4 regions of the Proteus mirabilis HI4320 genome follow, and region 3 is predicted to be linked to each of the others. Evidence: predicted binding sites of a transcription regulator. Region 3 holds the regulator's gene; each other region holds the start of a gene.
What was found. Region 3 encodes Fur, which represses iron uptake genes when iron is present. Its sites were predicted from a motif close to ATAATAATGAGAACNACTATCAA; they were not measured.
Positions count from the first base shown of each region.

Region 1: the regulator Fur is predicted to act here: its motif matches at 1,690-1,712, upstream of PMI_RS07820 (DNA polymerase III subunit theta).
Region 2: the regulator Fur is predicted to act here: its motif matches at 2,704-2,726, upstream of sufA (Fe-S cluster assembly scaffold SufA).
Region 4: the regulator Fur is predicted to act here: its motif matches at 1,656-1,678, upstream of sodA (superoxide dismutase [Mn]).

Region 1 is NC_010554.1:1,712,030-1,716,014, forward strand. Features, by position in the region: gene PMI_RS07815 (alanine/glycine:cation symporter family protein) at 1-487, opposite strand, end outside; gene PMI_RS07820 (DNA polymerase III subunit theta) at 1,850-2,074, shown strand; gene yebF (protein YebF) at 2,191-2,586, opposite strand; gene PMI_RS07830 (YoaH family protein) at 2,684-2,866, opposite strand; gene pabB (aminodeoxychorismate synthase component 1) at 2,946-3,985, shown strand, end outside.
Region 2 is NC_010554.1:1,493,114-1,497,098, forward strand. Features, by position in the region: gene sufC (Fe-S cluster assembly ATPase SufC) at 1-731, opposite strand, end outside; gene sufD (Fe-S cluster assembly protein SufD) at 1-10, opposite strand, end outside; gene sufB (Fe-S cluster assembly protein SufB) at 776-2,272, opposite strand; gene sufA (Fe-S cluster assembly scaffold SufA) at 2,290-2,658, opposite strand; gene PMI_RS06855 (hypothetical protein) at 3,066-3,677, opposite strand; gene PMI_RS06860 (hotdog fold thioesterase) at 3,828-3,985, opposite strand, start outside.
Region 3 is NC_010554.1:583,437-587,421, forward strand. Features, by position in the region: gene chiP (chitoporin ChiP) at 1-1,179, shown strand, start outside; gene PMI_RS02670 (DUF817 domain-containing protein) at 1,453-2,292, shown strand; gene fur (ferric iron uptake transcriptional regulator) at 2,356-2,802, opposite strand; gene fldA (flavodoxin FldA) at 2,993-3,520, opposite strand; gene ybfE (LexA regulated protein) at 3,679-3,978, opposite strand.
Region 4 is NC_010554.1:3,330,393-3,334,377, reverse strand. Features, by position in the region: gene acs (acetate--CoA ligase) at 1-1,379, opposite strand, end outside; gene sodA (superoxide dismutase [Mn]) at 1,747-2,370, shown strand; gene yiiM (6-hydroxyaminopurine reductase) at 2,488-3,162, shown strand; gene tnpA (IS200/IS605 family transposase) at 3,243-3,659, opposite strand; gene PMI_RS15005 (RNA-guided endonuclease InsQ/TnpB family protein) at 3,682-3,985, shown strand, end outside.

The DNA of each region.
Region 1 (3,985 bases), 1.1 Mb from region 3:
CTTGTACCGCATTAAAAACAAGTCCGAAGGCAATGATGAGGAAAATGGCGAATAATACGCCCATCCAACGCATATTGAGACCTTTTGTCATATAATAAGCAGGGCCACCGCGATAGTTACCTTCATCATCTTTAGTTTTATACAACTGTGCTAATGTACTTTCTATTAAGGAAGTCGCCATACCTATAATTGCAACTACCCACATCCAAAAAATGGCCCCAGGGCCACCTGCGGTCAGCGCAATTGCTACACCGGTTAAGTTACCTGTTCCAACACGTGCAGCTAAACTTGTACATAAAGCTTGGAATGAAGAGATACCTGATTTATCTGACTTATGACTATTTTTTAAAATAGAAAACATATGACCAAAATGGCGGATTTGAATAAATCCTGTTCGAATAGTGAAATAAATACCCACACCAAGGAGTAAGTAAATAAGTACATATCCCCATAAAATGTTATTTGCAAAGTTAATTAGCCCTGTCAAATTAATCCCCTTATGTAATAACGTATATAACCTATCCTTACATCGCTATTGAAATAAAAAACAGATAAACACCTATAATTGAACCAATAAATGGCTTATGTATGTCTTTATCTCATATCAAAAATGATTGTCTAAAAAGCGACTTAAATGTAACACAAGATTATACGATATGTATATTTTTTGTTTATTTTTTTATTATTTAATCATTCTATTTAATTATCTTATTAACTAGAAACTTTAGCATAACAAAATAAAAAACCTATAAATATCATTTAGATAAATAATTAAAACATTCTATATTATATAATAAAATAAATTTACTGATCTACAAAATATTGTTAATTGATTATTTAACAACATGCTAAAAGATGAAAAAAACACCAATAAGAATTGATTGCCAAATATACAATTTTCATTTTAAAGTGAGATTTAAATCAAATAAGTGGATTTATTAATTAAATATTCTCTTAGTAGTAATGCTAATAAGAATTTGAAAAGTGCATTAGCATTATAAGAAATGCATAGTGAAAAAATAATATAACTTTAACGAACGGAATTATTATTTTTTAACAAAATATTAATAACTTTACTTTAGGGGCAGGACTATTACGAACTCTATTAATAAAAAATGTTTTAAAGTACTCCGTTTTTCTTCTCTATCTTCTTTGTTTTTACTTAAATTTTATTTTACTTATTTCCATTTTCTGCTTATTTATTAGCGCCTTTTCCCTTTTGTTTCCATAACAATTTAATGTTGATTATTTTTTGATTAATAAAAAAATCAATATTCACGTAAATTTACTTATTAACCATTTAGTTAATTTTATTTATAATACATTTTTCCCTGGTGTTGTATTATTTTTTGCCCTGTTTCCCCAACAGGGCTTTTTTTTATCCTTATTTTTCATTCTGTTAGTGATTACTCAATCGTTTTTATAAAAATTAACTTAAAAAATAAAACATAAAATAGACAATATTAACATTTTATTAAAATTTAATTATTACTTTATCTATAATGTAAAAATAATTGATATAAATAAAATTGATCTAGATCAAATATAAAACTCGTCAAAATTGGTTACTAACTCAGGGAAACATTAAAAAAACTAATTTTAAATATAATTAATTCAATATAATAAATATGTTACCTTGGCTAGCTAAAAAATGTACCAGTAGAATAATTTATTTAAAGGCAATATTATTTACTACTAATAACTATTAGTAATAAAGTTTTTTATCCATTATCTATACAATTGCTTTCTATTTCTTTTTTTAAAATTTTTTAAAATAATTTCTTTTAGTTACTTGCATTACTCATCGCTCTCTTTTACTTTACTCTCATATAACAAGGGAGAAAGTACGATGGGTTATAACCTTGCTGAACTTACACAAGAAGAAAAAGATAAAATTAATGTCAACCTAGCCGCTTCAGGGGTTGCCTTTAAAGAGCGTTATAATATGCCAGTAGTAGCTGATGCGATAGCAAGAGAGCAACCTCAAGCTTTACAAAGCTATTTTCAAGAAAGAGTGACCTTTTATCGAGCACGAAGCCAACACTATTCTCGCTTACCTTTTGAGTCGAAATAAATACCGTGCTCAATATTAAAAAAAGAGATAAACATTTACGTTTATCTCTTTTTTATTTTCAAGTAATGATATAAAAAATGGGCGAAAAATCGCTATTTTTTATCAGTTAAATGATACTATTTACTTGATATATAGGTAATTTTATTCTCATCACAATTAACTTCAACATTGTAACGTAGATCGGTACGAGCACCTCTTACATCCAAGATAACATGATAGCTATTATCTCTTTTGATAACATCGTTCGCATTAATATTCGCCACAGGTTTTGGTCCTAGCGCTTTTTTATCATCCTGCCAGCGAGGTAATCGATTGAGTAAATAATCATTTTTCACTCTAGTGGCAAGTTGTTCTTTATCAAGATTAACACAACTAGCAAAAGGGGCTGAGCGCACAACATTATTATCATTATTCACATTTGTGACACTTTCTGCAGAGGCTCCAAAAGAAACCGCAAGAAAAAAACCTGCACCAAGTATCCCTGTTTGACCAACTAATTTGCTTAATTTCATAATAACCTCCCGAAAATATCCCTTAAAGCAGGACGAGTTTCTATTAAGCATAGCATAAGCAAAACAGGGTATTTGTGACATTTGTTAAAAAAATGTTTTAATCATTGTCATCGTCAAACACAATAGAGACTGATTCACGAGTCGTGTGTTTTTCTCTTAATTCTTGAGCGACCAATTGGATCGCCTCACCACTACTCATACCTTCGGACATCAGATGTTGAATTTTTTCTACTGCTTTTTGTTGTTCTTCATGTGTTAATGTAGGCATTCCTAGAAACATAATGTTACTCTTATCTTAATCGATTTCTATGTTGGTCTTTACAATAATGCAATCACTGAACTAATGATTGATAGTGTAAATGATACAGAATACTTGTTTAAATGGTCATAAAATGGATATGCAATTACAGCAACGTGAATTAACTTATACCCCTGATTTAGCATTACGGGTATTTGCACCTATCGCCTCTTTGTCTTGGTCTAGTTTACTGCATTCAGGTTTTGCCGAACATCACCATAATCGTTTTGATATTGTTGTATCCGATCCTGCTATTACCTTAGAAACACGCAAACAAATTACCACTATTAAAGAGAAAACCGGTCGAGTCAAACGCTCTAAAAAAGATCCCTTTACGCTTATCCAAACAGCATTAGACGCTTTTAATTTTCATCCAGTCAGTGATGAAACGCTTCCTTTTCTAGGTGGCGCATTAGGTATATGGAGTTACGATTTAGGTCGTCGCATTGAAATATTACCAGAATTAGCAAAAAATGAACTTAATTTCGCTGATATGGCTATCGGTATTTATGATTGGGCACTAATTGTTGACCATCAACTGAAAAAAGCCACATTAATAAGCTACCAAGATATTGACGCACGTCTCCAATGGCTAGCAAAGCACGCTGATAATAACACAATAGAAAAAAAAGAACCTTTTGTCTTAACTTCTCCATGGCAATCAAACATGAGTAGTGATGAATACAATGAAAAAATTGCTAAAATTCATCAATACTTACTTTCAGGGGATTGCTATCAAGTCAATTTAGCGCAACGTTTTTGTGCTAATTATAGCGGTGATGAATGGAATGCATTTTTAACACTAAATCAAGCGAATAAAGCACCATTTTCTGCTTTTATGCATTTACCTCATCATTTTGTTATGAGTATTTCTCCTGAACGTTTTATTCATTTAAGTGATCATAAAATTGAAACACGTCCAATAAAGGGTACCCTTCCCCGTAAAGCGCATCCCGATGAAGATGATGAACAAGCGCAATTGCTGGCAAATTCTCGTAAAGATCGTGCTGAAAACTTAATGATTGTCGATTTAATGCGCAATGATATTGGTAAAGTTGCCACAACAGGATCAGTCAAAGTACCTGAATTATTCGTTGTTGA
Region 2 (3,985 bases), 910 kb from region 3:
AGCCAGCCATAACCTTGTTCCTCCAATTTTTGTGCTAATGAAAAATCACCTGATTTAATGATTTTTCCTTGGTAAAGCACATGCACATAATCAGGTTTAATATAATCAAGGATACGTTGATAGTGAGTCACCACGATAAAGGCGCGTTTACCATCACGTAAGCTATTGACACCATTAGCGACAATTTTTAACGCATCGATATCAAGTCCTGAGTCGGTTTCATCTAAGATACACAGTTCAGGTTCAAGGGCAGCCATTTGCAAAATATCGTTACGTTTTTTCTCACCACCAGAAAAACCTACGTTAACAGAACGAGTTAACAAATCTTGAGGCATATCCAATAGTTTGATTTTATCTTCAATAAAATCTTCAAAATCAAAGCGATCTAACGGCTCTTGGCCTCGATATTCTCTTACCGCATTGACTGAGGATTGTAAGAAAAACTGGTTACTGACACCGGGGATCTCTACTGGGTATTGAAATGCCATAAAGATACCTTCACCCGCTCGCTCTTCAGGCTCTAATTCCAGTAGATCTTTGTTTTTAAAAGTCACACTACCTTCATCAACTTCATACTCTTCGCGACCTGCTAAGGTTGCGGATAATGTACTTTTACCTGAACCGTTTGGCCCCATGATAGCGTGCACTTCGCCGGCACGTACTTGCAAATCTAATCCTTTAAGAATTTCATTGCCTTCAACACTGACATGTAAATTTTTAATATCTAACATAATATATGCCTTCGGTATTTTTATACCCAGAATTTGGTTAATGGTTAACCAACGCTATGTTCTAAGCTGATTGCTAATAATTTTTGTGCTTCTACAGCAAATTCCAGCGGTAATTCTGAGAACACGTCCTTACAAAATCCATTGACAATCATTGAGATTGCATCGTCTTCACTTAATCCACGTTGACGGCAGTAAAATAACTGATCTTCACCAATACGTGACGTTGTCGCTTCATGCTCTAATTGTGCTGAGTTATTCATGACTTCAACATAAGGGAAGGTGTGAGCACCACACTCTGTGCCAATTAACATTGAGTCACATTGTGTGTAGTTACGTGCATTCTGCGCACCAGGTAACACTTTCACCAAACCGCGATAACTATTTTGACTTTTACCCGCAGAAATACCCTTAGAAATAATAGTTGATTTGGTATTTTTACCGATGTGGATCATCTTGGTTCCCGTGTCAGCTTGTTGGTTACCATTGGTCAGTGCCACTGAGAAAAATTCAGCCGTTGAATTATCTCCTTTTAAGATAACACTTGGGTATTTCCAAGTGATCGCTGAACCTGTTTCAGATTGAGTCCACGACATTTTAGCGTTCTCACCTTCACAAAGGGCACGCTTAGTGACGAAGTTAAGAATTCCGCCTTCGCTATCACCGCCAGAGAACCAGTTTTGTACCGTGGAATATTTCACTTCGGCATCTTTATGAATGATAACTTCAACAACGGCAGCATGCAGCTGATAGCTATCACGTACAGGTGCTGAACACCCTTCGATGTAACTGACGTAACTTCCTTCATCCGCAATTAAAATCGTACGTTCAAATTGGCCTGTTTGTGCCGCATTAATACGAAAATAGGTGGATAATTCCATAGGGCAGCGAACACCTTTAGGAATATAAACAAAGGTACCATCAGAAGCGACCGCCGCATTAAGTGCCGCAAAATAGTTATCGTGGCTAGAAACAACTGTACCTAAATATTGGCGTACTAATTCGGGATATTCTTGAATCGCTTCACCGAAGGAGCAGAAAATAACACCATGTTTAGCTAGCTCTTCACGATAAGTGGTAGAAACCGATACTGAGTCAAAAATAGCATCTACAGCCACTGACTGCCCTTCTCTTACTGGCACGCCTAACTGATTAAATGCGTCTTCAACTTCTTTAGTTAAATAATCTTGGGTTTCTTGTGTTGAGACAGCTTCATTGTTACCACTAGCACAACTGCCATTGGCACAACAAGCACCGCAAGATGGCGCTGAATAATAACTATAATCTTGATAATTCAGCGATGGATAATCTGCTTTTAGCCAATGAGGCTCTTCCATCTCTAGCCAATGACGATAAGCATCAAGACGAAACTCTAGCATCCACTCTGGCTCATTTCTTTTAGCTGAAATAGCTCGCACAACCGCTTCATTCAACCCTTTATCTAACGTATCGGTTGAGATATCGGTATAGAACCCTTCTTTATAGTGATGATCACTGAGCCAGCCTTGAACTTCATCACCAATTTCAACATTGCTCTGAGACATAATCTGACTTCACTATGTTATACCCCAAAGCTCTCACCACATCCGCAGACGTTCTGAGCTTTAGGATTATTAAATTTAAACATCTGATTAAGTCCTTCACGGACATAATCAACAACTAAACCATCAATGAATGGCATGGCTTTTAATGCAACGAATAACTTGGCACCATTATGTTCATAGACAAGATCGTCCTCTGAGGGGCCTGCAGCAAGCTCAATAACATAACCATAGCCCGTACAACCTGATGGCTTAATACTTAAGGAAAGTCCCTGACTTTCAGGGTTTTTCTCCACTAATTGGCAAATATGTTTCGCTGCACTATCAGTCAGCACAATGCCTTGCCAAGCAGTATCATTTAGAGAAAAAGTTTCAACATTGTTTGTCATTACTGACCTCATTTCGAAAGGAGATTAATATCTTTCCTGACTCTAATGGTAATGATAACCCTTATCACTTCAACCCTGTCTTTTGAAAGGATATTATAAAATCGTTTAAAAATTGCTCTTTTTTTGCTTTTTAATTGTTAAATATAGCGCTTAATAAATTGAAATGTAACAATTTTTATCTTTTTTCATTACAAAAATAAAACTTTTTTAAATTCCTTTATTTCGCACAATACGCATAAAAGTTGCAAAGCAAATACATTTTATACCTTTGTCACTGAAATGTAGAGAAAAAGCATAAAAAATCAACAATTGATAATCGCAAAATATTTTCTTTTTATGCTTATACTGATAGGTAAGATAGCACCACTTTTGTGATAACTTCTTATTGTATTGTGTGCTTTTATGACTTATTGATTGATACTAATTGAATTCACATACCTATTAGTACAATCAATAACTTCTTGATTATTATTACTTTTATTTTCAGCAATAAATTGTAATTGCCATACACGATTTGTGTTAGTATCCGCAATTAATACCCCTTCATAGCTCACTTTTTGATTAGACAACTTTCCTTCAAAGAAAATTTGTCGAGCTGGCATTTCTGACACTGTGAAAGGCTTTATTGTTGTTGAAGTTTCTTTCATACCATCAATAGTGGAAATATTATCAACGATACCCTGTGCTCCTGAATCAATATCATAACTCATCATATCGTCAAGTTTAAAATAAACTAAACGAACTTCTGATAACTGGCATACTGGTTTGGCTTGATAAACTAACATCTGTGATGTGACATCTTGGACATGATCAGGTAATAATTGAAAATAGTGTTCTGTATCATCTCTATTTAATGAGAATGAAGTTGGATACGCGATATTAAACCCCGACATAGTACGTACAGGATAATTTATTATCTCTTCACTCTTATTGTGAGTTGATTCGTTATCACATGCTGTAAGTAATAAACTACCGATTAAAATAAAAACGCTTTTATAATTTAGAATGGTTGATGTCATTTTTTCTTACTATTAATAATAATGAAGATAATAATTATCATTAAAATTTAAACTTAAATAAAGATAATTTTTTCACATGACCTCATTTCAATAAATAAAAAACGCCTAAAGTGAAATAATAACCTTAGGCGTCTATTATTAATTAACGAATTAAACAATAACCGCAGTTGTTAAACGTGAAATACAAACTTTACGGTCAGCGTCATCAAAAATTTCTATTGACCATACTTGATGTGTACGACCTAAATGAATAGGTTTACAGACACCTTTTACAACCCCTTCTTTTACTGCTCGCATATGGTTGGCAT
Region 3 (3,985 bases):
TCTACCTTTAACGCTAATCTTGATTTTTCTTCTGGTTATCTGGGTGATTTTTTTGGTATTGATTTAGCTGCTTTTGGTGCTGTTGAACTTAACAACAGTGGGCCAGCTGCACCTAATGAAATAGGATTTAGTGATGCAAAAAGTCGCTGGGATGAAAAATGGACAGGTGATCGCAGTGGCGTGAGTATTTATAAAGCTGCTGCTAAATTTAAATTAGGCCATTTCTGGGCTCAAGGTGGATATATTCAACCTAAAGGGCAAACATTATTACGTCCTCATTGGAGTTTCTTACCTGGTACTTATCGCGGTGCAGAAGCGGGCGCTGTATTTGATTTCGATAAAAATGGTGAACTCTCTTTCTCATATATGTGGACTGATGAATATAAAGCGCCGTGGTATCGGAATATGTACAATTTCCGTAAGGCAGACTTAGAGACAAATATCAGTTATTTACACTCTTTTGGTGCCAAATATGATTTTAAAAATAGCTTAGTATTAGAAGCCGCATTTGGCCAAGCTGATGGTTATATTGATCAATATTTTGGCAAAGTTTCTTACGATTTCCCTATCGCAAATAATACATTAAAAACCTCTTATCAATTCTACGGTGCAAAAGATAAAGTCACCGGAGGGGGAATTAACGATGTTTATGATGGTTTGGCATGGTTACAAGCATTCACTTTAGGCTATACCTACAATGTATTTGATTTTAAAGTTGAAGGTACTTGGGTTAAAGCAGAAGGTAACCAAGGTTACTTTTTACAACGTATGACGCCGGGATGGGCAACCTCGAATGGTCGTTTAGATATCTGGTGGGATGGTCGTTCTGATTTTAACGCCAATGGTGAAAAAGCATTATACGCGGGAGTGATGTATGATCTAAAAAATTGGGATCTACCGGGCTGGGCGATTGGTACTTCCTATGTGTATGCTTGGGATGCAAAACCGAGTAGTAACCCTATTTATGACCAAAGTAAACGTATTAGAGAAAGCGCATGGAATGCCGACATCATGTATACCGTTCAAGAGGGGAGAGCGAAAGGTACGTTATTTAAACTCCACTACACTCGTTATGATAACCATTCCGATATACCAAGCTATGAAGGTGGTTTTGGTAATATCTTCCAAGATGAAAAAGACGTTAAATTCAATGTGATCATGCCATTTACGATTTTCTAAATAACAATAAGGATAAAGTGTATTTATTACGCTTTATCCTTAATAAAAAATCTAATTAACATTATGATAAAAAAGAAAAAACAATAAAAAATATGATAAATAAAAAAGAGTAATGTATTCATGTTTTTTAATATCCTTTTTTTTAGTCTTTTTCATTCTTGTGCATTTTTTCATTTTATGGCAGATTTCTTGCAACTTATTTTACCTTTCTTTATTTATATTTATTAATCTGCATTTAATACAATTGAATAATACAGGTTTTCAGGAAGAAGCATGTTAAAACGATTGGATGATTTCTTATTAGAGCCACCATTAAAGCCTTTCAGAGGTATAAATCGATTTATTGTTGAGTTTCTTTTTTTCGGTGTAAAAGAGGCACGTTCTTGCTTATTCGCTGGTTTTTTCTTCTTTATTTTATTTGCGACGCCTAGTAAAGGAGTGCTAGGTATACCGCGTTATGATGTTTTGCTTATTCTCGCTATTGTTTTCCAATTATGGATGGTATGGGGAAAACTTGAAACATGGGATGAATTAAAAGCAATTTGTTTTTTTCATGTTGTAGGTTTTGTCATGGAGCTATTTAAAACATCAGCAGCGATTGGCTCATGGAAATATCCTGATTTTGCTTACACAAAATTGTGGGAAGTGCCTTTATTTACAGGGTTTATGTATTCTGCTGTCGGGAGTTATTTAATTCAAGCATGGCGTTTTTTAAAAGTTCGAATAGAACATTATCCTCCTTATTGGATGGCAACTTTGGTTGCTCTCGCTATTTATATTAATTTCTTTTCTCATCATTTTATTGGTGATTATCGTTGGTATTTAACGGCATTTATTTTAGGTCTTTATGCCCGTAGTGTGGTCTATTTTACGCCTTATGATACAGAGAGACGGATGCCTCTGTTACTGGCTTTTGTTCTGATAGGTTTTTTTATTTGGCTTGCTGAGAATTTCGGTACGTTCTTTGGTGTATGGCAATATCCAAATCAAATTGGTGCGTGGTCTGTTGTGCATGCTGGGAAGTGGGGATCTTGGTCACTATTGGTCATTGTTACATTTACTATCGTAGTACACCTAAAACATATTAAGCATAGTATTAGTGTGGTTAAGTAGCGTTACCAATAAAAAAGGAACTGCGGGCAGTTCCTTTTTTTACTGAGATATTATCCAGAATGATTACTTCTCATCATGTGCGTGGCTATCTTCTTTACAATTACCTGCGGCGCAGTGACCATATAAATACAGGCTATGATTGGAAAGTTTGATGCCATGGCGTTCAGCGATATTTCTTTGACGAACTTCGATAGCATCGTCAGTAAACTCGATAACTTTACCACAATCAAGGCAAATTAAGTGATCATGGTGATGTTGTTGAGTTAATTCAAATACTGATTTACCACCTTCAAAATTATGTCGGGTAACAATACCAGCATCATCAAATTGGTTTAAGACGCGATAGACTGTTGCCAGACCAATCTCTTCGCCGATATCGATCAGTTTTTTATAGAGATCTTCAGCACTGACATGATGGCACTCAGGATCCTGGAGCACTTCCAAGATCTTTAAGCGAGGAAGTGTAACTTTTAACCCAGCATTTTTTAACGCTTTATTATTGTCGGTCATGCGGATTTAATCCTGTTGCTAATGGTGAATTTAATATGTGCTCACAAAATACTGTATATATTCATTAATACATAGGGTATTTAATAACCTTAATGATTATAGGCATGATATTAAAAAATAAACACCCCACCTATCACACTATCTTAGCACACCATTGAATAATTATCATTCTCAATATTAAGAATTTATATTATCCCAGAATTTCGTCAAGGCTCATCTCTTCTTTGATCTGAGCAACCCAAGCGTCAACACGCTCTTCAGTTAATTCTGGTTGGCGATCTTCATCAATCGCAAGGCCGATAAAGTGATTATCATCAGCAAGACCTTTAGATGCTTCAAAATGATAACCTTCAGTAGGCCAATGACCCACAATGACTGCGCCACGAGGTTCAATGATATCACGAATAGTTCCCATTGCGTCACAGAAGTATTCTGCATAGTCTTCTTGGTCACCACAACCAAATAGAGCAACAAGTTTACCGTTGAAATCAATATCTTCTAATGTTGGGAAAAAGTCATCCCAATCGCATTGTGCTTCACCATAATACCAGGTAGGAATACCTAGTAATAGAATATCAAATGCTTCGATGTCTTCTTGACTGGATTTTGCGATATCATGAACTTCGGCATTATCCGCGCCTAATCTTTCTTGAAGCATTTTGGCAATATTTTCAGTGTTGCCGGTATCACTGCCGAAGAATATTCCTATGATTGCCATAAAGTGAGATAACCTCTTTTATTCTCTTTGTCTGTATTTTTGAACAATTACCAGTAAAAGATAAACATCATGTTTTCATCATTGAAAACTAAAGCACTATTTTGACGAAAAGAGCAGGGTAATTCTGTCGAATTTGTGTGATTTTCCTGCTGATTTTTTTAGCTTTGATGTTTTTTTAACGCATAAGTTTGTGCGAGTTGTTCTAGTAATATTTCTTCAATAAGCTCACTACGACTGACATTTTTTGCGCTCGCAAGCTCATTAAGCGCATTGACAGCATCCTCATTTAATTTCAACTCAACCCGACGTAATCCATTGACGCGATCGCGTCGTAATTGGTTTCGTTTATTAATTCTAAGCTGTTCATCCCGAGAAAGCGGGTTTGTTTTAGGTCGCCCAGGTCTGCGTTCATTTGCGAACAAATCCAGTGTGGTGCGATCAGTTTGTTCTTTTGCCATAAATTTT
Region 4 (3,985 bases), 1.3 Mb from region 3:
CAAGCACCGTCTTGTATTTCCCCCATATTGTCAACAATCGCAGGTTGTACACCAAAGAATGGACGAGTCGCTGAGCCTGGTTTTAGATCCATTGCTCCTGGCAATGGGGTTATCATGAAGCCTCCTGTTTCTGTTTGCCACCATGTATCAACAATAGGGCATTGGCTACGTCCCATTTTTTGATAAAACCATTCCCAAGCTTCTGGGTTAATAGGCTCTCCTACTGAGCCTAAAATGCGTAAAGAGGTTCGTTGTGTACCTTCAATGGCTTTGTCTCCTTCCGCCATTAATGCGCGGATCGCAGTAGGTGCGGTATAGAGAATATTAACTTGGTGTTTATCAACAATCTGGGCCATACGATTGACGGAGGGGTAATTGGGGACGCCCTCAAACATCACTGTTGTGGCACCATTTGATAGCGGGCCATATAACAAGTAGCTATGGCCAGTTACCCAACCGACATCCGCTGTACACCAATAAATCTCACCATCATGATAGTCAAAGGTGTATTTAAAGGTCATTGAGGCATAAACAAGATAACCGCCAGTGGTGTGCAATACGCCTTTGGGTTTCCCCGTAGAGCCTGATGTGTAGAGAATAAAGAGTGGATCTTCTGCGTTCATGACTTCCACATCACATTCTGTACTGACGCCTTGAACAATTTCATCCCACCATAAATCGCGTCCTTCAATCCATTGTTCTGTTTGCCCTGTTCGACGTAAGACCACAACATGTTCAATAGGCGGGATATCCACATGAGTGAGGGCATCATCAACATTTTTCTTTAAGGGGATTGCTCTACCAGCACGTAAGCCTTCATCTGCAGTGATCACTAATTTTGCTTTAGAGTCAATAATGCGCCCTGCCACTGCTTCTGGTGAGAAACCACCAAAAATAACAGAATGAATAGCCCCAATACGAGTACAAGCCAACATCGCAACAGCCGCTTCAGGAACCATTGGCATATAAATAGCCACCACATCGCCTTTTTTGATACCCAGTTTTTTTAATACATTGGCGAATTGACAAACATCTTGATGAAGTTGGCGATAGGTAATGCTTTTCGATTCATTAGGGGAATCACCTTCCCAAATAATAGCAACTTGATCCGCGCGTTTTTCTAAATGGCGATCAAGACAGTTTTGGCTAATGTTAAGTTGCCCATCTTCAAACCAGCGAATACGGACATGGCCTGGATCAAAGGAGGTATTTTTCACAATAGTATAGGGGGTTATCCAATCAACAATTTTCCCTTTATCTGCCCAAAAGGCCTCAGGGTTTTCGATGGATAATGCATAATCTTTTTGGTATTGCTCTTTATTAATCAGGGCGTGCTCTGCAATGTTTGCAGGAATGTGATGTTGGTTTATTTTTGTCATAATTGTTCTCCTTACTGTTGTTAATACTATGTCAAAAAGTCGTTAACAAAAGAGGGTAAAGAGACATTGTTTCTTTTTTGCGCATAAGATCACGAAATAATGGAAATGCTTTTCATGGCGTGATCAATTAGTGCTAAAGGTTGTTATGTATAATTTATCTACCTTTTGGGTATTTTATGAAATATTAAACCAATAATAAGCTTTTTATTTAAAATAAAATACTGTGAAAATTGATGTCACTGGGTTGGATAAAAAAACCACAAAAATAATATGGATATGATAATGATTTTCATTAACATTTTTTTCACTATAATAAAGAGATAAATCACATGGCGTGATCGAATATAAAACAGCACTGGAGATTAATATGAGCTATACATTACCTGCACTCCCTTATGCTTATGATGCGCTAGAACCTCATTTTGATGAGCGCACAATGGAAATTCACCATACTAAGCATCATCAAACTTATGTGAACAATACCAATACTGCGTTAGAAAAACTGCCTGAATTAGCGGGTTTAGAAATTGATGAACTCGTTAAAAATTTACATAAAGTACCTGCTGATCAACGTACCTTTGTACGTAACAATGCGGGTGGTCATTCTAACCATACTTTCTTCTGGAAAGGATTAAAGCTAGGCACTCAATTACATGGTTCATTAAAAGATGCCATTGAACGTGATTTTGGTAGTGTTGATGCATTTAAAGAGTTGTTTGAAAAAGCCGCTGCTAGCCGTTTTGGTTCAGGTTGGGCATGGTTAGTATTAAAAGATGATGGAAAATTAGCTGTTGTTTCTACCGCAAACCAAGATAGCCCATTAATGGGTGAAGAGTTAGCAGGTGCATCTGGCTATCCAATTATTGGCTTAGATGTATGGGAACATGCGTATTACTTGAAATATCAAAACCGTCGTCCTGATTATATCAAAGCATTCTGGTCTGTAGTTAACTGGGATGAGGCGCAAAAACGCTATCAGAGCAAAGCATAATATCGCTATCATTCTCTTTTCTCTCTATTTATCAATGCCGACAATTATTGTCGGCATTGTTTATTTAGCCTGCTCTCTTTATTATAAAAGGACTTTTTTTCATTGAGGCAATGAGTTATGCGCTATTTCCCCAGTGTTTTTATTGGCAATATCACGACGACTGCAAATGGATTTACCAGTGCGATCACCAAAAGGCTGGTGGATGGGCATATTAAACTAACATCACTGGGCTTAGCAGGTGATGAGCAAGCAGAAAAAGGGTTTCATGGTGGGCCTGATCGCGCTTTGTGCCATTATCCTCAAGAACATTATCATTACTGGTCTGAGCAATTTCCTCAACTGGCTGACTTATTTAATGCTCCTGCGTTTGGTGAAAATATTTCGACTACCGGTCTGACAGAAGAGAATGTTTTTATTGGTGATATATATCAATGGGGTGACGCTTTAATTCAAGTGACCCAGCCTCGTTCACCTTGTTATAAGTTAAACACGGTGACTGATATCAGCGATTTTTCACAACTGATGCAAGATAGCGGTTTTTGTGGCTGGTTATATCGCGTGATAAGTCCCGGCGAAGTAGGCTGTCATCATCCTTTGGTTCTACGCTCAAGAAATAGCGATATCTCGGTCAAAGAAGCAATTGCTATTGCTTTTCATATGCCATTTGATGAGGAGTCGTATCGTCGCTTATTAACAGCGGCAGGACTATCCGCTAGTTGGTGTAAAACCATGCAGTTAAGATTGCAAAAACAAACTATTGAAAGTTTTGATAGAAGGCTATTTAAGAAATAGTCAGAAAATAGGCCAGCAGTTATCCAAAGCACCGTAAAACCCCGTCCTTCAGGTCGGGGATATAAGGTGTGGTTTTTTAACTAACTCGGTGTTTCCTGTTGCTCAATGTACTGGCGGATAATGGATATTGGTGCGCCACCACAACTCCCCGCGAAATAACTCGGCGACCAAAGAACCCCCTTGTAGTAATCACGTTGTGCAATATCAGGACGATCACGTCGAAGTAATCGACTCGATACCCCTTTAAGGCTGTTAACCAGATTAGATATCGCCAGTTTTGGCGGGTAATTAATCAGTAAATGAACGTGATCCCGTTCCCCATCCATTTCAACCAGTTCAACATCAAAATCAGCACAAACACTGGCAAAGTAGCCTCGCAATTTTTCAATTGCATCCTGATCAAATATTTTTCGCCGGTATTTTGTGACAAAGACCAAATGGACGTGCATCAGGAATACACAATGTCTGCCACGGCGAATATTAGTTTCATTTTTCATAGACCAAAGTATAATAGATAATATGAAACGTCTACAAGCCTTTAAATTCCAGTTAAGACCTAATGGTCAGCAAGAGCGTGAGATGAGACGCTTTGCAGGGGCTTGTCGTTTTGTTTTCAATCGGGCATTAGCACGTCAGAATGAGGAGCACGAAGCAGGGAATAAATACATTCCCTATACAAAAATGGCTTCATGGCTCATTGAGTGGAAATCTGACACAGAGACACAATGGTTGAAGGAAGCCCCATCACAACCGTTACAACAGTCACTTAAAGATTTGGAACGGGCTTACAAGAATTTTTTCCAGAAGCGTACCGCTTTTCCTC